Regions from separate parts of the Mariniluteicoccus endophyticus genome, predicted to be linked through region 1. Evidence: predicted binding sites of a transcription regulator. Region 1 holds the regulator's gene; each other region holds the start of a gene.
The links. The regulator LexA, encoded in region 1, represses DNA repair genes until DNA is damaged. The targets are predictions, from matches to a motif close to TCGAACANNTGTTCGA.
Positions count from the first base shown of each region.

Region 2: the regulator LexA is predicted to act here: its motif matches at 1,917-1,932, upstream of ACYVGD_RS00355 (HNH endonuclease signature motif containing protein).
Region 3: the regulator LexA is predicted to act here: its motif matches at 2,313-2,328, upstream of ACYVGD_RS02520 (HNH endonuclease signature motif containing protein).
Region 4: the regulator LexA is predicted to act here: its motif matches at 2,098-2,113, upstream of ACYVGD_RS12820 (HNH endonuclease signature motif containing protein).

Region 1 covers NZ_BAAGXC010000032.1:84,274-88,469, reverse strand. Annotated here, with positions in the region: gene nrdR (transcriptional regulator NrdR) at 1-357, opposite strand, end outside; gene ACYVGD_RS14970 (hypothetical protein) at 567-944, opposite strand; gene lexA (transcriptional repressor LexA) at 1,165-1,962, shown strand; gene ACYVGD_RS14960 (ATP-dependent DNA helicase) at 1,969-3,894, opposite strand; gene ACYVGD_RS14955 (hypothetical protein) at 4,016-4,196, opposite strand, start outside.
Region 2 covers NZ_BAAGXC010000001.1:82,600-86,795, forward strand. Annotated here, with positions in the region: gene ACYVGD_RS00340 (GlxA family transcriptional regulator) at 1-172, shown strand, start outside; gene ACYVGD_RS00345 (hypothetical protein) at 456-656, shown strand; gene ACYVGD_RS00350 (MOSC domain-containing protein) at 712-1,404, shown strand; gene ACYVGD_RS00355 (HNH endonuclease signature motif containing protein) at 1,957-3,504, shown strand; gene ACYVGD_RS00360 (S-ribosylhomocysteine lyase) at 4,139-4,196, opposite strand, start outside.
Region 3 covers NZ_BAAGXC010000009.1:3,215-7,410, forward strand. Annotated here, with positions in the region: gene ACYVGD_RS02515 (hypothetical protein) at 1-589, opposite strand, end outside; gene ACYVGD_RS02520 (HNH endonuclease signature motif containing protein) at 673-2,286, opposite strand; gene ACYVGD_RS02525 (DNA alkylation repair protein) at 2,489-3,211, shown strand; gene ACYVGD_RS02530 (DUF7059 domain-containing protein) at 3,213-4,196, opposite strand, start outside.
Region 4 covers NZ_BAAGXC010000025.1:17,003-21,198, reverse strand. Annotated here, with positions in the region: gene typA (translational GTPase TypA) at 1-79, opposite strand, end outside; gene ACYVGD_RS12820 (HNH endonuclease signature motif containing protein) at 540-2,078, opposite strand; gene ptsP (phosphoenolpyruvate--protein phosphotransferase) at 2,237-4,196, shown strand, end outside.

The DNA.
Region 1 (4,196 bases):
GACCTGATCGAGCTCGCGGAGCGGGCCGAGGATCGCGACCCCCACCTCGTCGGCGGGAATCTCGGACTGGCCGGACGACCGCAACGTCTCCTCGACACGCTGCCCCAGCCGCGCCAGCTGCTCCTCGGTGACGGGCCGGCCCTTGCAGGCCTTGCGCACGCCTTGGATCACCTTCTCGCGGTTGAAGGGCTCGAGGACCCCTGAGCGCTTGGCGATCACGACCTGCATCTGCTCGATGGTCGTGAACCTCCGTTCGCACGAGGGGCACTGACGCCGCCGTCGGACGCTGCACCCGTCATCGGTCGTGCGGGAGTCGAGCACGCGCGAGTCGTCGTGGCGACAGAACGGACAGTGCATGACACCCTCCTCTCGTGACGGGTCACGACAAGGTCACCCACCCCTGAGGTGGGGTCCCGCTGGGGATAAACCTGTGCGCGACCATGCGGACAACTGTGGATATCGACCACTAACTGTGGACAAACGACAGTCGTGTAACTACTAGATGTAGGTACCCTAGGCCGATCGGACCACAATCGCAAGACGCGGGGCGGCTCGTGTCGAATTCCTCATCGAGAGGCTGCAGCGGCGGCCATCGGCCCGGCGTCGGACATCACACGGGCAGCGGTGAGCCCCACGCAGGCCACCCCGGCTACAACGAAGAGGGCAACCAGCGCCAACACCAGGGCGAGCCCGCGATCGGTCAGGCGGGTCACCACAACGGGCGCCTCCCCCACGCCCACCCGCGGCCGCACGCCGGCGGCGGGCACCGGCGCGACACCGCTGCAGGAGCGAGCGGCGACCGCCGCACGGGAGCTGGACGCCACGACCTGGGGTCGGGCCACCTCGGGGCGCACCGAGCGGTCGGCGCGGCCCGCCGGGGCCTGGCAGCGCTCGGTGCTACGCGCGCCGATAGGGGCGGCGTGACGGGAAGCGAGTGCAGTCATGGTAAATCTCCTCGGGAAGTGTTCGAACGAGTGTTCGACGGATCTTATTTTTAGACGGTCTCGCATTCGAACACAAGTGCGAACCTCGTACACGTGTTCGAACCGTTACCCGCAAGTCCCGAGTCCATCAGGGGGGTCTGACAATTTTTGGACGACGCGGGCACGGCGACACGTCGAACAGATGTTTGATTCACGCATTCGATTGCCCTAGCCTCGAGACATGGCCGAACGCGAGACCCCCGACCCCGAGTCCCCCGCGCCGCAGAAACCGCCGCGCAAGCGTGGTCGCCCCACTCGAGAGGCGATCGCCGCCCAGCTGGCCGAGGCGGGTGCCTCGGTGACCTCGCTGCCAGACGGTCCCGTCGACGCCGACGGACTCACCCCGCGTCAGCGCCGCGTTCTCGAGGTCATCAAGCATTCGGTCGACTCGCGTGGCTACCCGCCCAGCATCCGCGAGATGGGGGAGGCCGTGGGCCTCGCGTCCCCCTCGTCGGTCTCCCACCAGCTCAAGGTGCTGGAGCAGAAGGGCTTCCTCCGCCGGGACCCGAACCGGCCGCGCGCCCTCGAGGTGCTCATGCCCCCGTCCGGCCGTGATCCGCTCGACCACGGCTACGACGAAACCGGTGTCCGTGACGCCTTCCCCGACGCCGTGCCGGTGCCCGTCGTCGGCCGCATCGCCGCCGGTGGCCCGATTCTGGCCGAGGAGCAGGTCGAGGACGTCTTCCCGCTCCCCCGTCAGATCGTCGGCGACGGCACGCTGTTCCTCCTCGAGGTGCGTGGCGACTCGATGATCGACGCCGCGATCTGTGACGGCGACTGGGTCGTGGTCCGCCAGCAGCAGACGGCCGTCAATGGCGACATCGTGGCCGCCCTGCTCGACACCGAGGCGACCGTGAAGACCTACCGGCGCCAGGGCAACCAGATCTGGCTGCTCCCCCACAACGAGGCGTACGACCCGATCGACGGCAACCACGCGTCGATCATGGGCAAGGTCGTGGCGGTGCTGCGCCGCCTCTGACGGCGTTCAGTCCGCCCGGCTCTCCTGAAGCCGCCTGAGCGCCCCGACCGCAACCTCGCGATCGGTGGTCATCCACATGTCGGGCATGCTCGCGCGCAGGAACGAGCCGTAGCGTGCGGTGACCAGACGCGGGTCGAGCACCGCGACGACGCCGCGGTCGCTGGCGCGCCGGATCAGCCGCCCGGCTCCCTGTGCCATGAGCAGTGCGGCGTGCCCCGCCGCGATGGCCATGAACCCGTTGCCTCCCGCCTCGGCGACCGCCTTCTGACGCGCCTGCATGAGCGGGTCGTCGGGACGCGGGAACGGGATCTTGTCGATGATCACCAGCTCGCAGGTGTCGCCCGGCACGTCGATGCCCTGCCACAGCGAGACCGTGCCGAACAGGCTCGTGTCGGGCTCGGCGATGAAGCGCCTCGTCAGCTCGGACAGCTGGGCGTCACCTTGGCACAGGATCGTCTGCTTCGGCAGCTGCTTGCGCGCGTGGGTCGCTGCCAGCTCGGCCGAGCGCTGGGATGCGAAGAGACCGAGCGTACGCCCGCCCGCCGCCCACACGAGCTCGGCGACCTCGGTGAGGACCTCGTCGGCGATGCCGTCGCGACGCGGGGGCGGGAGCGTACGCCCCACGTAGAGGATGCCCTGACGACGGTAGTCGAACGGTGAGCCGACGTCGACGCCACGCCAGGTGACCTCGGCGCCGGCGGGCTCGGGGTGTTCGCGTCGTTCGCGGCTGGACAGGCCGACCGAGCCGGCGGCCTGGCCGAACTCGCCGCCGATCGTCAGCGTCGCCGAGGTGAGGACGGTGGTCGCCTCCCCCAGGACGCGCTCGCGCATGAGCCCGGCCACGCTCAGCGGTGAGACGCGCAGCTCACGGCCGAACCTCTCCCCGCGGTCGTTGACGTAGACGACATCGGCGTCGGCGAGGGCCGCGGCCCGCTCGGCCACGTCGTAGACCTCCTTGACCGCAGCTGCGGCCTGGCGCTGGTCGTTCTCAGCGTCCTTGGTGTTCATCGACGACAGGACGCGGCGCGTCACCTCTCGGATCTGCTCGCACGCCCGCACCACAGGCGAGTCCGGCTCGGTCACGCGCTCCGGGGCCACGGCCAGCAGCGCGTCGTTGAGGGCGTCGGAGAGGTCGAGCAGCTCGAGCCCCAGGTCGTCGTCGAGCCACGCGGTGGCGCGCCGGCCGACCCGCTCGATCTGCTGGGGGCTCATCTCGACGCTGGCGGCGCCCGTCACCCGGGACACGAGCTCGTGGGCCTCATCGATGATGACGTGGTCGTGCTCGGGTAGGGCCGTTCCTCCGTGCATGGCGTCGATGGCGAGCAGGGCATGGTTGGTCACCACGAGGTCGGACTCGCGGGCGCGCTCCCGGCTCTTCTCGACGAAGCACTCCTCGCCGAACGGGCAGCGCTGGGCACCCAGGCACTCGCGCACCGGCACCGACACCTGCGCCCACGCCTTCGTGCCGTGGGTCGGGGCGTCGTCACGGTCGGCCAGGTTGCCCTCGGTCAGCTCGTCTTCGGCCCACTCGCGCAGGGCGACCACCTCGGCGCCCACGACCGACTCGGGCGACTGCGCGGTGGCGCGCAGGGCCTCGACAACCTCGCCGGAGCCGAGCAGCGTGTCCTGGTCGGCGACGCCCTCGCGTACGCGCAGCAGGCATGCGTAGTTGCTGCGTCCCTTCAGGATCGCCGCGCGCGGGCGCCGCCCCGTGGCCTGCTCGACCGCGTCGAGCGCCGAGGGGATGTCTTTCGAGGCCAGCTGGGCCTGGAGCGCGAGCGTGGCCGTCGCGACGACGACGCGCTCGTCGGGGTGGTTGACCACACGCGTGAGGGCCGGCGCGAGATAGCCCAGCGACTTGCCGGTGCCGGTGCCGGCCTGGACCAGCAGGTGCTGACCCGTCTCGAGCGCCTCGGCGACGGAGTCGGCCATCTTCTCCTGGCCCGGACGCGGGCTGCCCCCGATGCCCTCGACGGCGGCCTGGAGGACGTCACGATGATCGACTGGCTTGCTCACCGGTCCAACCTATCGAGTACCACCGACAGGACCGGTCTCAGAACTGGCCCCAGTGCAGCTTCAGGGTGACGGATCCGTCGGCGTTGTCGCTGCGGGCGTACGTTCGCTGGTCGGGCTGACCGTTGCCGAACGGGATCCCGGCGCACCGGCCCAGGGCGCAGGGGGTGGCGGGCGGCCAACCGGTCAGCGAGGCCTCCCACGCTGGTACGCCGGCGGCG
Region 2 (4,196 bases), on a different contig from region 1:
CAGCGGGCGTACGCTCGCCCGCCGCTTCACCGCCGCCGTCGGCATGACCCCGCACGCCTACCAGACCGCCGTCCGCCGCGAACGCGCCGCCGAGCTCGTCGCGCGCGGCTGGACGCGCGGGGAGGCTGCCCGCGCCGTGGGGTACGCCGACGCGCGCTCGCTGCGCGCCTAGCGGGAGGCCCGGAACGTCACGACGGGTGGCGGCGTCGGGAACGGGAGCCCCTGAGCTCGACCCAGCGGTCGCCGTTGCCCCAGCGGTGCGCGGACTGCGTCACCGCGGGCTCGCCGAGCAGCACCGTCATCCCCTCGACGAGCTGCCGTCGCTGATGGACCCGTGGAACGCGCCGAGGTTCCAGCGGCCGGGCTGCCGTAATTCGGGCCCACACGCTTCGTGATCTGGCGCGGGGCCGCCTTCGCAGCCTCCGCGTACGCGTCGACTCGCGCCGTTGCGCGGGATGATCAGGTCGAGGTGGCGTACGCGGTCGTCGAACGCGCTGACCTTCAGCACGCCGTGCTGTCAAGACGCGAACCAGCTGCCGGGGTCCGGCGGCGCGTGCACGCGGGAGGTCACGTCGAAGCCGAGCGCCGACGGCGTCCACCACCTCCTCGCGGGTGGGCGCCACCCACTGCTCGAGGTCTCGCTCAGCTGCACGTAGCTGTCGACCACATCCATCTGCCCGACGTCAGCAACCGCGAGGTTATGCTCTCGGCGTGACGACGACGCTGCGCAGCATCTTCCGGCATCCGGTGAAGTCCATGGGCGGCGAGGAGCTGTCCCACGTCGAGCTCGACGAGCGCGGGATCGTGGGCGACCGCTGGTATGCCGTCGAGGACGGCGACGGCCACTTCGCCTCCGGCAAGAACACCCGCCGGTTCAGACGACGCGACGCGGTGTTCGGGTTCACCGCGGCCACGGTCGGCGAAGGCGTGCGCGTATCCGACGGTACGCACGAGTGGGCCGTCGGCGACGCCGCCCTGGATGCGCACCTCTCGGAGCTCATGGGTGATCCCGTACGCGTCCTCCCGGAGCGTGACGTCCTCCACCAGGACGGCGGCCAGGTCTCACTGATCGGAACCGCCACGCTCGCATGGTGTGCCGAGCGCTGGGGCGTCGACGCCGATCCACGCCGGTTGCGCGTCAATCTCGTCGTCGAGACCGACGAGCCCTTCGTCGAGGAGTCGTGGGTCGGCTCGAACGTCTCCGTGGGTGACGTCGTGCTGCACGTCGACGCCCGCGTACCGAGGTGTCGCATGATCGACATCCAGCAGGTCGGCGTACGCGCCGACGGCGCCTGGTTGAAGCCGCTGGGTGGCGAGCGCGACGCCTGTCTGGCGGTGTACGCGTCTGTGGTGAGCACGGGCACCCTCCACGCCGGAGCCCCGGTCTCCCCCACACCTGCCTGAGCTCCCCGATCTGCTGCTCCTGGAGCCAGGCCAAGCCGAAACCGCTCTCCGCCGAGCCCGCCCACTGCTCTCCGAGCGAGTCCACCCGCCCACTGTCCTCCGAGCGAACCCAACCCACCCACTGCTCTCCGCGCGAGCGCCGGCGAGACGAGGAGCCGCCTCCGCCTAGGTGGCGTGGGCTGCGCGGGCAGCGCTGCGCGGCTGGGACGCCGGCCGGCCAGATCGTGGGTCACGCCGGGTCCGCGGCGTCTTTACGCCGCTTCCGCGCTGCCCGCTCCGCCCACATCACACCCAGCCTGGTCTCCTACCGAGCGCCACCCGCCCACTGTTCTCCGAGCGAGCGCCAGCGAGACGAGAACCCCTAGCCGACCGGCAAACCCGCCCACTGATCTCCGAGCGAGGCCGCCTGCGGCCGAGACGAGGAGCCGGCGTGGGACTGCACTCCGGGCGGGCGCGAGCGAGACGAGGATCTTGCCCGCCGCTCAGGAAATGTCAGACCCTCTTCCTACGATTAGAACATCAGTTCTCATCAAGGAGAGGAAGGTGGTTCCGGTGGATACCCCCGCCGCCCGGACCCTGCAATCCCTACCCGACAGACCCGCCCTCATCGGCGGACTCCGCGACACCGCCGAACGCATCCGCCAGGCCGAGATCGACCAGCTCCTCCTGCTGGCCGCGTGCGCCCAGGCCTATTCGTGGATCGACGAATACGCCGACCACGACGCCGACGCACGCGTCCTCCACGGCGAACGCCTGTTACCCATCGGAGCCGACGGAACCCCCGACGTCGCCGAATTCCTCACCCTCGAGGTCGGCCCCGCCCTCGGGATCAGCCCCGGCGCCGCCTCCCAGCAGATCTCCGACGTGCTCAACCTCCAACACCGGCACCCCCGCCTGTGGGCCCATGTGATCGCCGGACACGTCCGGTTCACCTCCGCGAGAAAGGTCGCGCAGGCCGTCGCCGCACGGGGCCTGTCCCAGGCCCAGGCACTCAAGGTCGATGAACGACTCGCCCCGTTCGCACCGGGCATGGGCACCACCCGGATGGTCAACCAGGCCGAACGACTCTGCGCGGTCGTCGACCCCGAAGGCGAAGAACACCGCCGTCAACGGGCCCTCGACGAACGCTACGTCCAGACCCAGCCCGCCGAAGGAGGAGTCATCGAGATGTCAGCCCGGCTGGACGGTGCTGCCGGCCTCCGACTGGAAGCAACCATCACCGAGCTCGCCGGCATCCTCGCCACCCAGCCCGACCCGCCCCCCAGTGACAGGCCGCAGGCCTCGTTGATCGCCTGGCCCTCCGGCGGACGCAACACCCGCGCCCGCGCCCTCGAACTCCTCGCCACCCCCGCCCGTGCGGCTGCTGTCCTCGCCGCCGGCCGCGGTGAAACCGCTCCTGTGGCCGGTGACATGGTGCTGGAGCTGGAGGTCCGGGTGCGGCCCGACGAGGTCGATCACGGTGCGGGCGGGGAGGTCACCGGCCTGGGCGTGGTCGCACGCTCGCAGCTCGACCACCTCCTGGCGACCGCAGCCAAGGTGGTGGTGCGGCCGGTGGTCGATCTCAACGTGCACCACCAGACGTCGGGCTATGTTCCGACGCCGGCGCAGCGGTGGGCGGTGCTCGCGCGTGAGCAGGTGATGGCCTTCCCGTTCGCCACACGGCAGTCTCGTTCGAGGTTCGTCGACCTCGATCATGTGGTGCCGTGGCCCGCGGGTCCGACGGCGACGCACAACCTCATCCCTCTGGATCGGCGGGCGCACCGGGCGAAGACCCACGGCGGGTTCCGGGTCGAACCCGTCCGGCCCGGAGTCGCGAAGTGGACGACGCCGGCCGGGCAGACCTACTGGGTATCACCGCACGGCACGTTCGCCGACGGCCCCGCCATCGAACGCAAGCTCGACCCCAACGGAGTCCGGCGGCGGATGCGCGCAGCCACCCGTGAGGCCGCCCGCCTCGCACGGGAGGCCGAGCGGGCACAGCTCGAGGCCGAGGCCTCACGGGTCGCGGCCAGGCTCCTGGCCCGAGCCCCCGAACTCATCACCCTCGACCCCACCCTGCATCAGCCCGGCCAGAATGGAACGGAGGACCAGGCCGCCTGACCGGACCCACCTGATCCGATCGCACCGCCCGACCGTCGCCCCGCCCGACCGTCGGGCCGCCTGACCATCGGGCCGCCTGACCATCGGGCCGCCTGACCATCGGAGCCCTCTGAGCAGACCTGATCTGGTTGGCGCGCCCGACCTGAACTCTGGCCGAACCAGCGACAGCTGGGATCCAGGTGCACCTTCGCACCGTCCCGCCTGCAGCGCCTGTGCAGCGCCGAGCCGTCACCTCGAGGGGGTGGACGGCCATCCGGCATGCCCAGGCACACCGCCCCGTCCTGCCCGGAACCAGCGCCACGCCGTGACCCCAAAGGCCAACGCTCCTCCGGCATGCCCAACAACCGGGAGGTCCAGGAGCCTCTGCCCTGCGCAACCGGTGAGCCGCCAACGGCTCAGCTCCAACCAAAGCACACCGTCTAAGGGAGAACTACCTGCGCCATCCTGTCCGGCACCAGGCGCGAACGTGAAGACGTGAGAGAGGCGGAGTCGCGGGTGATGCCTCAGCCAGCGAGAACCCGACATCGGCGCGGACGACGGGCAGTCAGTCAGGCAGACCGTTGACTAGGGGGCACTGCCGGACAGTACGGGGAGACTCCCGTGGAGCGGCCACGACCAGACCGCGCCGGACGGATCAGGCCATGACCTGAGACCACTCCGAGCGCTTGTCGAGCATGCCCTGAACGGCCGCC
Region 3 (4,196 bases), on a different contig from region 1:
TCCCCATCTCCTCGAGCTCGGGCACGATGTCGTCCCAGTCGTTCTCGGGTGCGAGGACGGCGGCGTACGCCGGGGTCAGCGCCGCACCGCCGAAGATCGCGGCGACCGCCTCCTCCACGTCCGGCGTCACGTCGATCTCGTGGTAGTCGGCGGCGAAGTGCAGGTAGCGCTGCGTCCCCTCGGTCAGGAACGACAGCCACTCCTCGGCCGCAGGGGCGCCGTCGGGCGTGACCTCCCATGCGGTCCACTGCCCGTCGACGGTGTGCAGCCGCACGGTCGAGCCGACGGTCGGGATGGGCTCGACCTCGAAGAACCCGCGGGCCCAGTCGGTCGAGCCGAAGCCGCCCTCGAGCATTCCGTGGTCGGGGGACGCGATGTTGATCGCCGCGTCGCCGGCCCGCACGAGCACGTGCATCTCCTCGCCCGACCCGTCGCGCCCCTGCAACAGCTCCTCCTGGTCGGCCCAGGCCGGGTTCCACGAGAAGCGTCGGTCCTCCCAGTCGGGCGAGAGCGCCGCCTCCAGGGTTGCCAGGGCGATCGCCGTGGCGCGCAGCTCGGCGGGGGACGGCATGGGCAGCGGGGGCGTCATGGGTCCACTGTAGACGTGCGCCGGTCAACGACCAATGGCCGCGAGACCTGTGGTCTCGCGGCTGGGTCGGGTGTGGTGAACGGTCAGAAGGGTGGTGGGGTGTCCGACCCCACGACGGGGAGTCTCGGGTCGAGGCGGCCGGTGAGCACCGCGCCGGGATCGGCCTGCAACGTTGCCCGGCCGACCTCGTCGCGTGCGGCTTCCAGCCGCTCCTGCCGTTGTGCCTCGCGGGCCCGGGTGGTGGCTTGTGTGGTGATGCGGTCGCGGTGGCGGGCGATGATCGCCAGTGCGGTGGTGAGCATGACGGTGGTGGTCTGGTCGGGGTCGTTGGTGCGGGTGCGGTCGGGTGGGGGTTGGGTGTGGGTGCCGTGGGCGTTGGTCCACAGCTGTTGTCCGGTGGGGGTGGTGAGCTTGAGGGTGCCGGGGGTGGTCTGTTCGACCTGGAAACCGGCGTGGGTGATGGCGCGGTGGGCCTTGCGGGACAGCGCGGCGAGGTTGTCGGTGGTGGTCTGGCCGCCTCGGTGCCAGGGGATGGTGTGGTCGAGGTCGATGTGTCGGGATCGTGCGGTGCGGTTGGAGTAGGGGTAGAGCTCTCGTTGGTCGCGTTCGGTGATGATCCAGCGGAGCTCGGGGCTGGGTTTGTACTGGCTGATGGTCACGGGCTGGGTGAGGTCGATGACGGGCCGAACGGTGACCTGTGGCGCGGAGGCCAGGAGCTCGTGGAGGGCTTGGCGGGTGAGTGGGGCGAGGTGGTTGAGGGTGCCTCCGCCGTCGTGTCGGAGGTCGTGGTCGGAGACGCGTACGACGAGCTCGACCCCGTGCGTGCAGGATGTGCCGCTGCCTGGGGTGGTGGTGATCTCTCCGGTGTCGGGGTCGATGGTGACGGGGATGTGCTGCCCGGATGGTGTGGTGTCGAAGGGGAGCCCCTGGTCGAGGATGAGGTGGGCGCGCGTGGGATGGGCGAGCAGCTCCAGCGCCTGGGCGCGCAGGCTGTTCCGCGTGCCTTCGACGCCTCCCACGGCGAGCGTCCGCGCACCGTGGTCGAGGGTCTGGTCGAGGACGACGGCGGCAGCCACGTCGAGCCGGGCATCGACCTGGGCGGTGCCGTCGCTGCCGGTGAACACGTGGGCGTACCGGTGTGAGAGTGCTTCTTCGCGCCGCCTCTCGCGATCGGTGTCGAACAGGATCGCCATCCGGTCGAACTCCGCAAGGGCTTTCGCGTCGGTCATGCCGTCGACCAGCGGGGAGAGGTGCGTGTCGATCGTTCGGGCGACGTCGAGGGGGAGCGCCGCGGTGTTGCGCGCCACGCGGCGGGCGACCCACTCGCGCACGGCTCCCGACAGCGCCTTCTCCCACAGGATCGGCAGCCGGTGCTTGAGGTTGAGGACGTCGCTCACCAGCCCGTAGGCCGAGTCGGGGGAGATGCCGAGGGCCGGCCCGATCTCGAGCGTGGCGAACTCGGCGACCTCGGGGGTGCCCGCGCCGCCCATGGCGACCATGCGTTCGCCGAAGAGGACCGCGGGTTCGGTGCGGGTCTGGGAGTCGAAAGGGGAGTCGTCGACCATCGACCACGCCTCGCACGCCAGCGCGATCGTCGCCAGCCGGGCCGCACCCAGCCGCCGCTCGTCCTCACGCAGCTCGACGAGCGCGGCGACGACCTCGGTGCGGGTCGGGGTGATCTCGCTGGGTGCTCTCATGACGACCTCCTCCTTCACCTCAACTATAGAACAGGTATACGAATAGATGGAAGGTTTGGCGGTGAACATCAGGTGAACGTGGATATGAGGCGCGCGAGCGGAGGGGAGGGGCGGGCAGTCCATGCGGTGACAAGCGTGTCGTCGATCGGCATGGGCCTGGCGGCTCGTACCACCCTCATCCAGCGGTCCCTAGGCTGACGCCATGACCGCGGACGCCATCGCTGCACGCCTCATCGCGCTCGGCAACCCCGACGACGCCATTGCCAAGACCCGCTTCTTCAAGGCCGGTCCCGGCGGCTACGCCGACGGCGACCAGTTCGCCGGTGTCAGCGTCCCGAAGACGCGCGCGCTGGCCAAGCAGGTGCGCGACGACGTCACGCTCGACGACATCGAGGACCTCCTCGACCACCCCGTCCACGAGGTACGCCTCCTCGCGGCCATCCTGCTGGCAGACCTCAGCAAGCCCCGGCGTACCCCGCAGCACACGAAGGACGCCATCGTCGCCCTGGTGATCCGGCGCGCCGACGACCTCGACAACTGGGACCTCGTCGACACCGTCGCGCCGCACACGCTCGGGCCCTGGCTGGTGGTCCAGGACGACGCCACGCGACGCGCGACGCTCGACCCGCTCATCTCCTCGGAGAACCTGTGGCGCCGTCGCCTGGCGATGGTGGCGATGCTCGGCCCGATCCGCGCGGGGGAGAGCGAGCTGCCGCTCGACACTGCCCACCGCCTGCTCGGCGACGAGCACGACCTCATCCACAGGGCCACGGGCTGGATGCTGCGCGAGATCGGCCTGCGCGACCGGGCAGCGCTCGACGACTTCCTCGAGCGGTACGCCGACACCATGCCGCGCACGGCCCTGCGGTACGCGCTCGAGAAGCACACGCCCGACGAGCGCCGGGCGTTCATGGGTCGCCGCTGAGTCAGCGCGTACGCAACATCCCGTCGGCGACGAGCTCGCGGACGCGCGGCAGAACCTCGGTGCGCAGGGAAGCGGCGTCGACCTCCAGCAGGCCGGCGACGACGTCGACGATCACGCCCAGCGGCAGGTCACCGTCGCACGCGCCGAGCACGCCGCCCAGGCCGGTGTCGACCTCGACCGCGCGCCGGAACCCGCGCTGGGAGCGCAGCACGATGTGCGAGGGGTCCTCCGCGCCGGGCGCCCCGATCGTCTCCTGCACGATGTCGTCGGCCAGTGCCCAGGGTGTCGCCCACAGCACGTCGTCGCTGCACCGCGCCGCGGCCACGCCCTCCTGCTGCTCGCGGAACGCGTCACCGACGGGCTGCTCCACCGCATGCGGCCACGACTCGACGCGCAGGTCGGGGTGGGACGAGTCGGTGCGGTGCACCGACAGCCAGCCCATGCCGACGCCGACGATCCCGAGCTGGTCGAAGTAGTCGAGCCACTCGCGATATCGCGCGGCGTACGCGTCCGTCCCGACCAGACCGGCATCGGCCAGCCAGATCTCGATGTACTCGTACGGATCGAGCCGCTCACGCTCCATCACCAGCGCGTCGTGCCCGGCCGGGATCCACGACCGTAGCCGCTCCTCCCAGCCGCCGTCGCGCAGGATCGCCCAGTTGCCGAGCACCTGCAGCGTCCCGCCGGGGTTCAGACGCCCGTCGATGCCGCGGACGACCGCCTCCATGAGCCCGTCGGCGGTGAACGAGCCCTCGCGGTAGGTCAGGCGGTGCTCGTCGGGCGGCGACATGACGTACGGCGGGTTGGTCACGACCAGGTCGAACCGCTCGTCGTCGACGGGCTCGTAGAGGGACCCCAGGCGCTGGTCGACGTCGAGACCGTTCAGCGCGAAGGTCCACGACGCCAACCGGTTGGCGCGCGGGTTGAGGTCGCTCGCGACGACCCGCCCGCAGTGACGGGCCAGGTGGAGGCTCTGCACGCCGCA
Region 4 (4,196 bases), on a different contig from region 1:
TGGCATCGACCAGCGTGGTCTTGCCGTGGTCGACGTGGGCCACGATGGCGACGTTACGAAGGTCGTTGCGGATGGGCATGCAGGTACTCCCGACTGGTTGGTTGCCCGTGGAGTCTATGGCCGGGTTGGCGATGCCACACAATCTCGCGGCCGTCGGACGAACCACGGCCGAGCACGGTCCGAGAGTCCTGGTGATCCCTGTGCCTGGACAAGAGCTGTGCAGAGATGACTTCGCGTATTCCGCTCATCGACCATTCCGCTGCGAGTTCCTGGTCAAGGGCCTGGCGCTCGCACCCCGCTACGTGGCTTGATTGGGTTGTCGCCGTGGAGGGTGCGGGCCGCGCGGCGAGGCCGCCCCTGACGTCCGGGCCGACCACCCAGTCGGCGGAGCGACGCGCGTAGTCGACGGCGGTGGCGAGGCAACCGGGCGGCCGTTCGGAGAGTGGAGGGCGCCCACGCTGGCTCGTCGCAGCCCGGGCCCGAAGGGTGTCGCCGCAGGGCTACTCGATCTCGTCGAGCACGCCCCTCGCATGGGCTGCTCAGGCCGCTCTGGGCTTGCGCGGCTGGTTGCGGATGGGCCGGCGTTCGGGGTCGACACGGCGCGGCGGCACCACTTCGGGGAGGCCGTCGGCGGCGAGGCGGAACTGCCAGCGGTCGGGAGGGTCTCCGTGGCCGGGGAACAACCGCGAGGGCTCGACCAGCGCGTGATGGTGAGGGCAGAGCAGCACGAGGTTGTCGAGGTCTGTCGCACCGCCCGCCCACCAGGGGACGAGGTGGTGGGCCTCGCACCGCTCCTCGGGCACGCCGCAGCCCGGGAACGAGCAGCCGCCGTCCCGTGCGGCCAGCGCCGAGCGCAGCCCGGGCGTCACCAGTCGCACCGTGCGACCAAGATCAACAACGTCCGATCCTGATCCGAGCACGACAGGGAGGATCTCCGCGTCGCAGCACAGCCGCCGCAGGTCCCCGGCCCCGATCTCGGTGCCGTCCGGCAGCAGCCCCGCCTGTTCCGCGCGATCGCGCAGGGCGGACTCGTGGATCGTCACGACGATGCGGGCTCCTCGCCTCGCTCGCTGCGCGTGCTGGTCCGGAGTCTCGTGCGCCGGGGCCTCGTGGTGCGGGCGTCCTGGTTCTTGGGCCTGGCTGGGAGATCCGTTCGGCTCAGCGGGTTCGCCGGGGTGGGCTACGTCTCTGGTGTGCCGTGTGTGCTCGTCTGTGGGCTGGTGGTGCTGCGTGGCCCCGCTCGCCAGGCGCTCGGCCTGTGGGGCCTCGCGCGGTTCGGCGTGGAGCGAGCGTACGAGCTCGACGAAGGCGTCGGCGCGCTGCTGCTCCGGGGTCGCGGCGGACCGCGGGTCGAGGCGGTCACGGGCGTCACGCAGCTCGCGGCGCCGGTCCCCCAAAAACTTCTCGATCATGGAAACCAGTGGCCGTGCGTCGAGCTCGGGCAGGTTGGCGCGTACGTCCAGGCCGCCGTCTCCATCGGAGGTCAGGAACAGGTGGCGCCGCGCATGGGCCCGTCGCCGCTGTTCGTCGAGACGTCGTTGGTCGTCCTCGGGGGAGGGGAGTGCCTCGGGGGCGACGCGCTCGAGCGACTCACGCGCGGCCCGGGCCGCCCGGCGCTCAGACACCGTGTCGGCGTGGGCCACGAGGTCGCGCTCGACCGCGTCGCGCTGCTGGCTCGTCAGTCCCTCGGGTAGCTGGCCCAGCGCCTTCACCACGGCTCGCGCGCGGTCGAGGGGCAGGTCGCCGGCGAGGGTGGCCTCGCGTACGGCCTCGTTGGCCGCCAGCTCGCGCCCCGTGAAGACCGCACCGAGCGCCTCGCCGCGGGTGACGGTGGGGTCGGTGAGTAGCCACTGGGTGGTCGGCGTCGCCTTCGCCTTCTGGGACGAGCCTGCGGCATCGGCCTCGGCCACCAACACGGCCGCCAGTGCCTGCAGGCGTCGCGCGACCCGGCGCGCGGAGGTCACGAGCTCGAGGCGCGTCTCATGATCAAGACGACGCCGGTCGTCGTCCAGCCCGTCGAGGGCGTCACTGATCTGCAGGAGGGCCTCCCGCGTGGTGAGGCTCTTGTTCGAGGGCATGATCAAAGACTACCATGAATCGAACATGTGTACGAATCACGGGTGGTGAACATCGGGTTAACAAACGGTTGTTACGGAGGAGGGGGAGTTGCAAGAATGACCATGCGGTCTGGAACTCGCCAATGGAGGTACGGGTTCGACCCGGAGAGGACGGCGTGATGTCCGAACAGCCCCCAACCACCCTTCTCGCGCCACTGACCGGAGTCATGGTGCGGATCGATCAGGTCCCCGACCCGGTCTTCGCCCGCAAGATGGTCGGTGACGGATTTTCCATCGACCCCGTCGGAAATGTGCTCGTGGCGCCCGCGGCGGGCGAGATCGTCGACGTCCAGCCCTCGCGCCACGCCGTGACGCTGCGTACGGCCGAGGGCCTCGAGGTCCTGATGCACATCGGCCTCGACACCGTCCGACTCGAGGGCGAGGGGTTCACCGCAAAAGTCTCCGCGGGACAGTCCGTGGAGGCGGGCCAGCCGCTGATCGAGTTCGACCTCGACGAGGTGGCCCAGAAGGCGAAGTCGCTGCTCACCCAGGTGGTCGTCACCAACGGCGAGCTCGTGGAGTCGATGGAACCCGCCGAGGGCCTCGTCACCGCGGGCGAGGACGTCGCGCTCACGATCGCGATGGGTGAGCAGGACGAGGCTGCGGGCGCCGCCGCCGGGGGAGCGAAGGCCACCTCCGAGGCCATCCTCGTGCCGAACCCGACGGGGCTCCACGCCCGCCCGGTCGCCACGCTGGCCGGCCTCGCGAAGAGCTTCAAGTCCGACATCCGCATCCGCCGTGGAGACGACTCCGCCAACGCCCGCTCGATCGTGTCGGTCATGGGACTGGCGGTCGGCTACGGCGACAAGGTCGTCGTCACCGCCCACGGCCCCGACGCCAAGGAGGCCGTCGCCAGGCTCGCGGAAGCGATCCGCGAGGGTCTGGGCGAGGACGTCAATCCGCTCACCGAGGCCCCGGCCGCCGCGGCCGGCGCCACCGCGTTCGACGTGCAGCCCGACGTGCCGGCCGAGCCTCAGGACCCGAACGTCCTCAGGGGCGTCTCGGCCTCGCCGGGCCTGGGTGTGGGCACGGTCCTCCAGATGCGCCGCGAGGAGATCCAGGTCGAGAAGGACGCTTCCGACCGCCACAAGGAGCGCCGGCGCCTCGACCAGTCGATCGACCGCGCGCTGCTCGACCTCTCGGCGCTTCAGCACCGCCTCGAGAACGAGGCGGCCCCCGACAAGGCCGCGATCTTCGCCGCCCACCAGGAGATCCTGCAGGATCCCGACCTCCTCGACCGCGCCGTCAGTGCGATCGACAAGGGTCGCAGCGCCGCGTACGCGTGGCAGGGCGCGTTCACCAGCTTCGCCGACCAGCTCGCCGGCCTGTCCAACGAGGTGCTGGCAGGCCGCGCGAACGACGTGCGCGATGTGGGCCAGCGTGTGCTCGAGGAGCTGACGGGCCAGCGTTCGGAGGCGAAGGAGATGCCGGAGAACACGATCCTCCTCGCCGAGGACCTCACACCGTCCGATACCGCCCAGCTCGACCGCTCGAAGGTGGTCGGCTTCGCGACGGCTCGCGGCGGCGCCTCGTCGCACGTCGCGATCATCGCCCGCTCGCTCGACATCCCGGCGGTCGCCGGCATCGAGTCCCGCGCGCTCGACATCGCCGACGGCACCCGCGTCGTCCTCGACGGCACGGCCGGCACGCTCGAGCTCAACCTGAGCGACTCCGAGCTCGACGCGATCCTGACGCGTCAGCGGCGTCAGGCCGAGCGTCGCGAGGCCGAGGAGGCCGCCAAGGACGAGCCGGCGGTCACCACTGACGGCCACCGGGTCCAGGTCGTCGCCAACATCGGCAACGCCGACGACGCCCGCCAGGCCATGACCAAGGGCGCCGAGGGCGTCGGCCTGCTCCGCTCCGAGTTCGTGTTCATGGATCGCCCGACCGCCCCGACGGAGGAGGAACAGGCGGCGGTGTACGCCGACTGCGCCCGCGCGCTCCAGCCCGGCCAGCCGCTGGTGATCCGCACGCTTGACGTCGGCGGCGACAAGCCGCTGGCCTACCTCCCGCTCCCGGCGGAGGAGAACCCGTTCCTCGGCGTACGCGGCGTACGCGTCGGCCTGGAGAAGCCGCAGA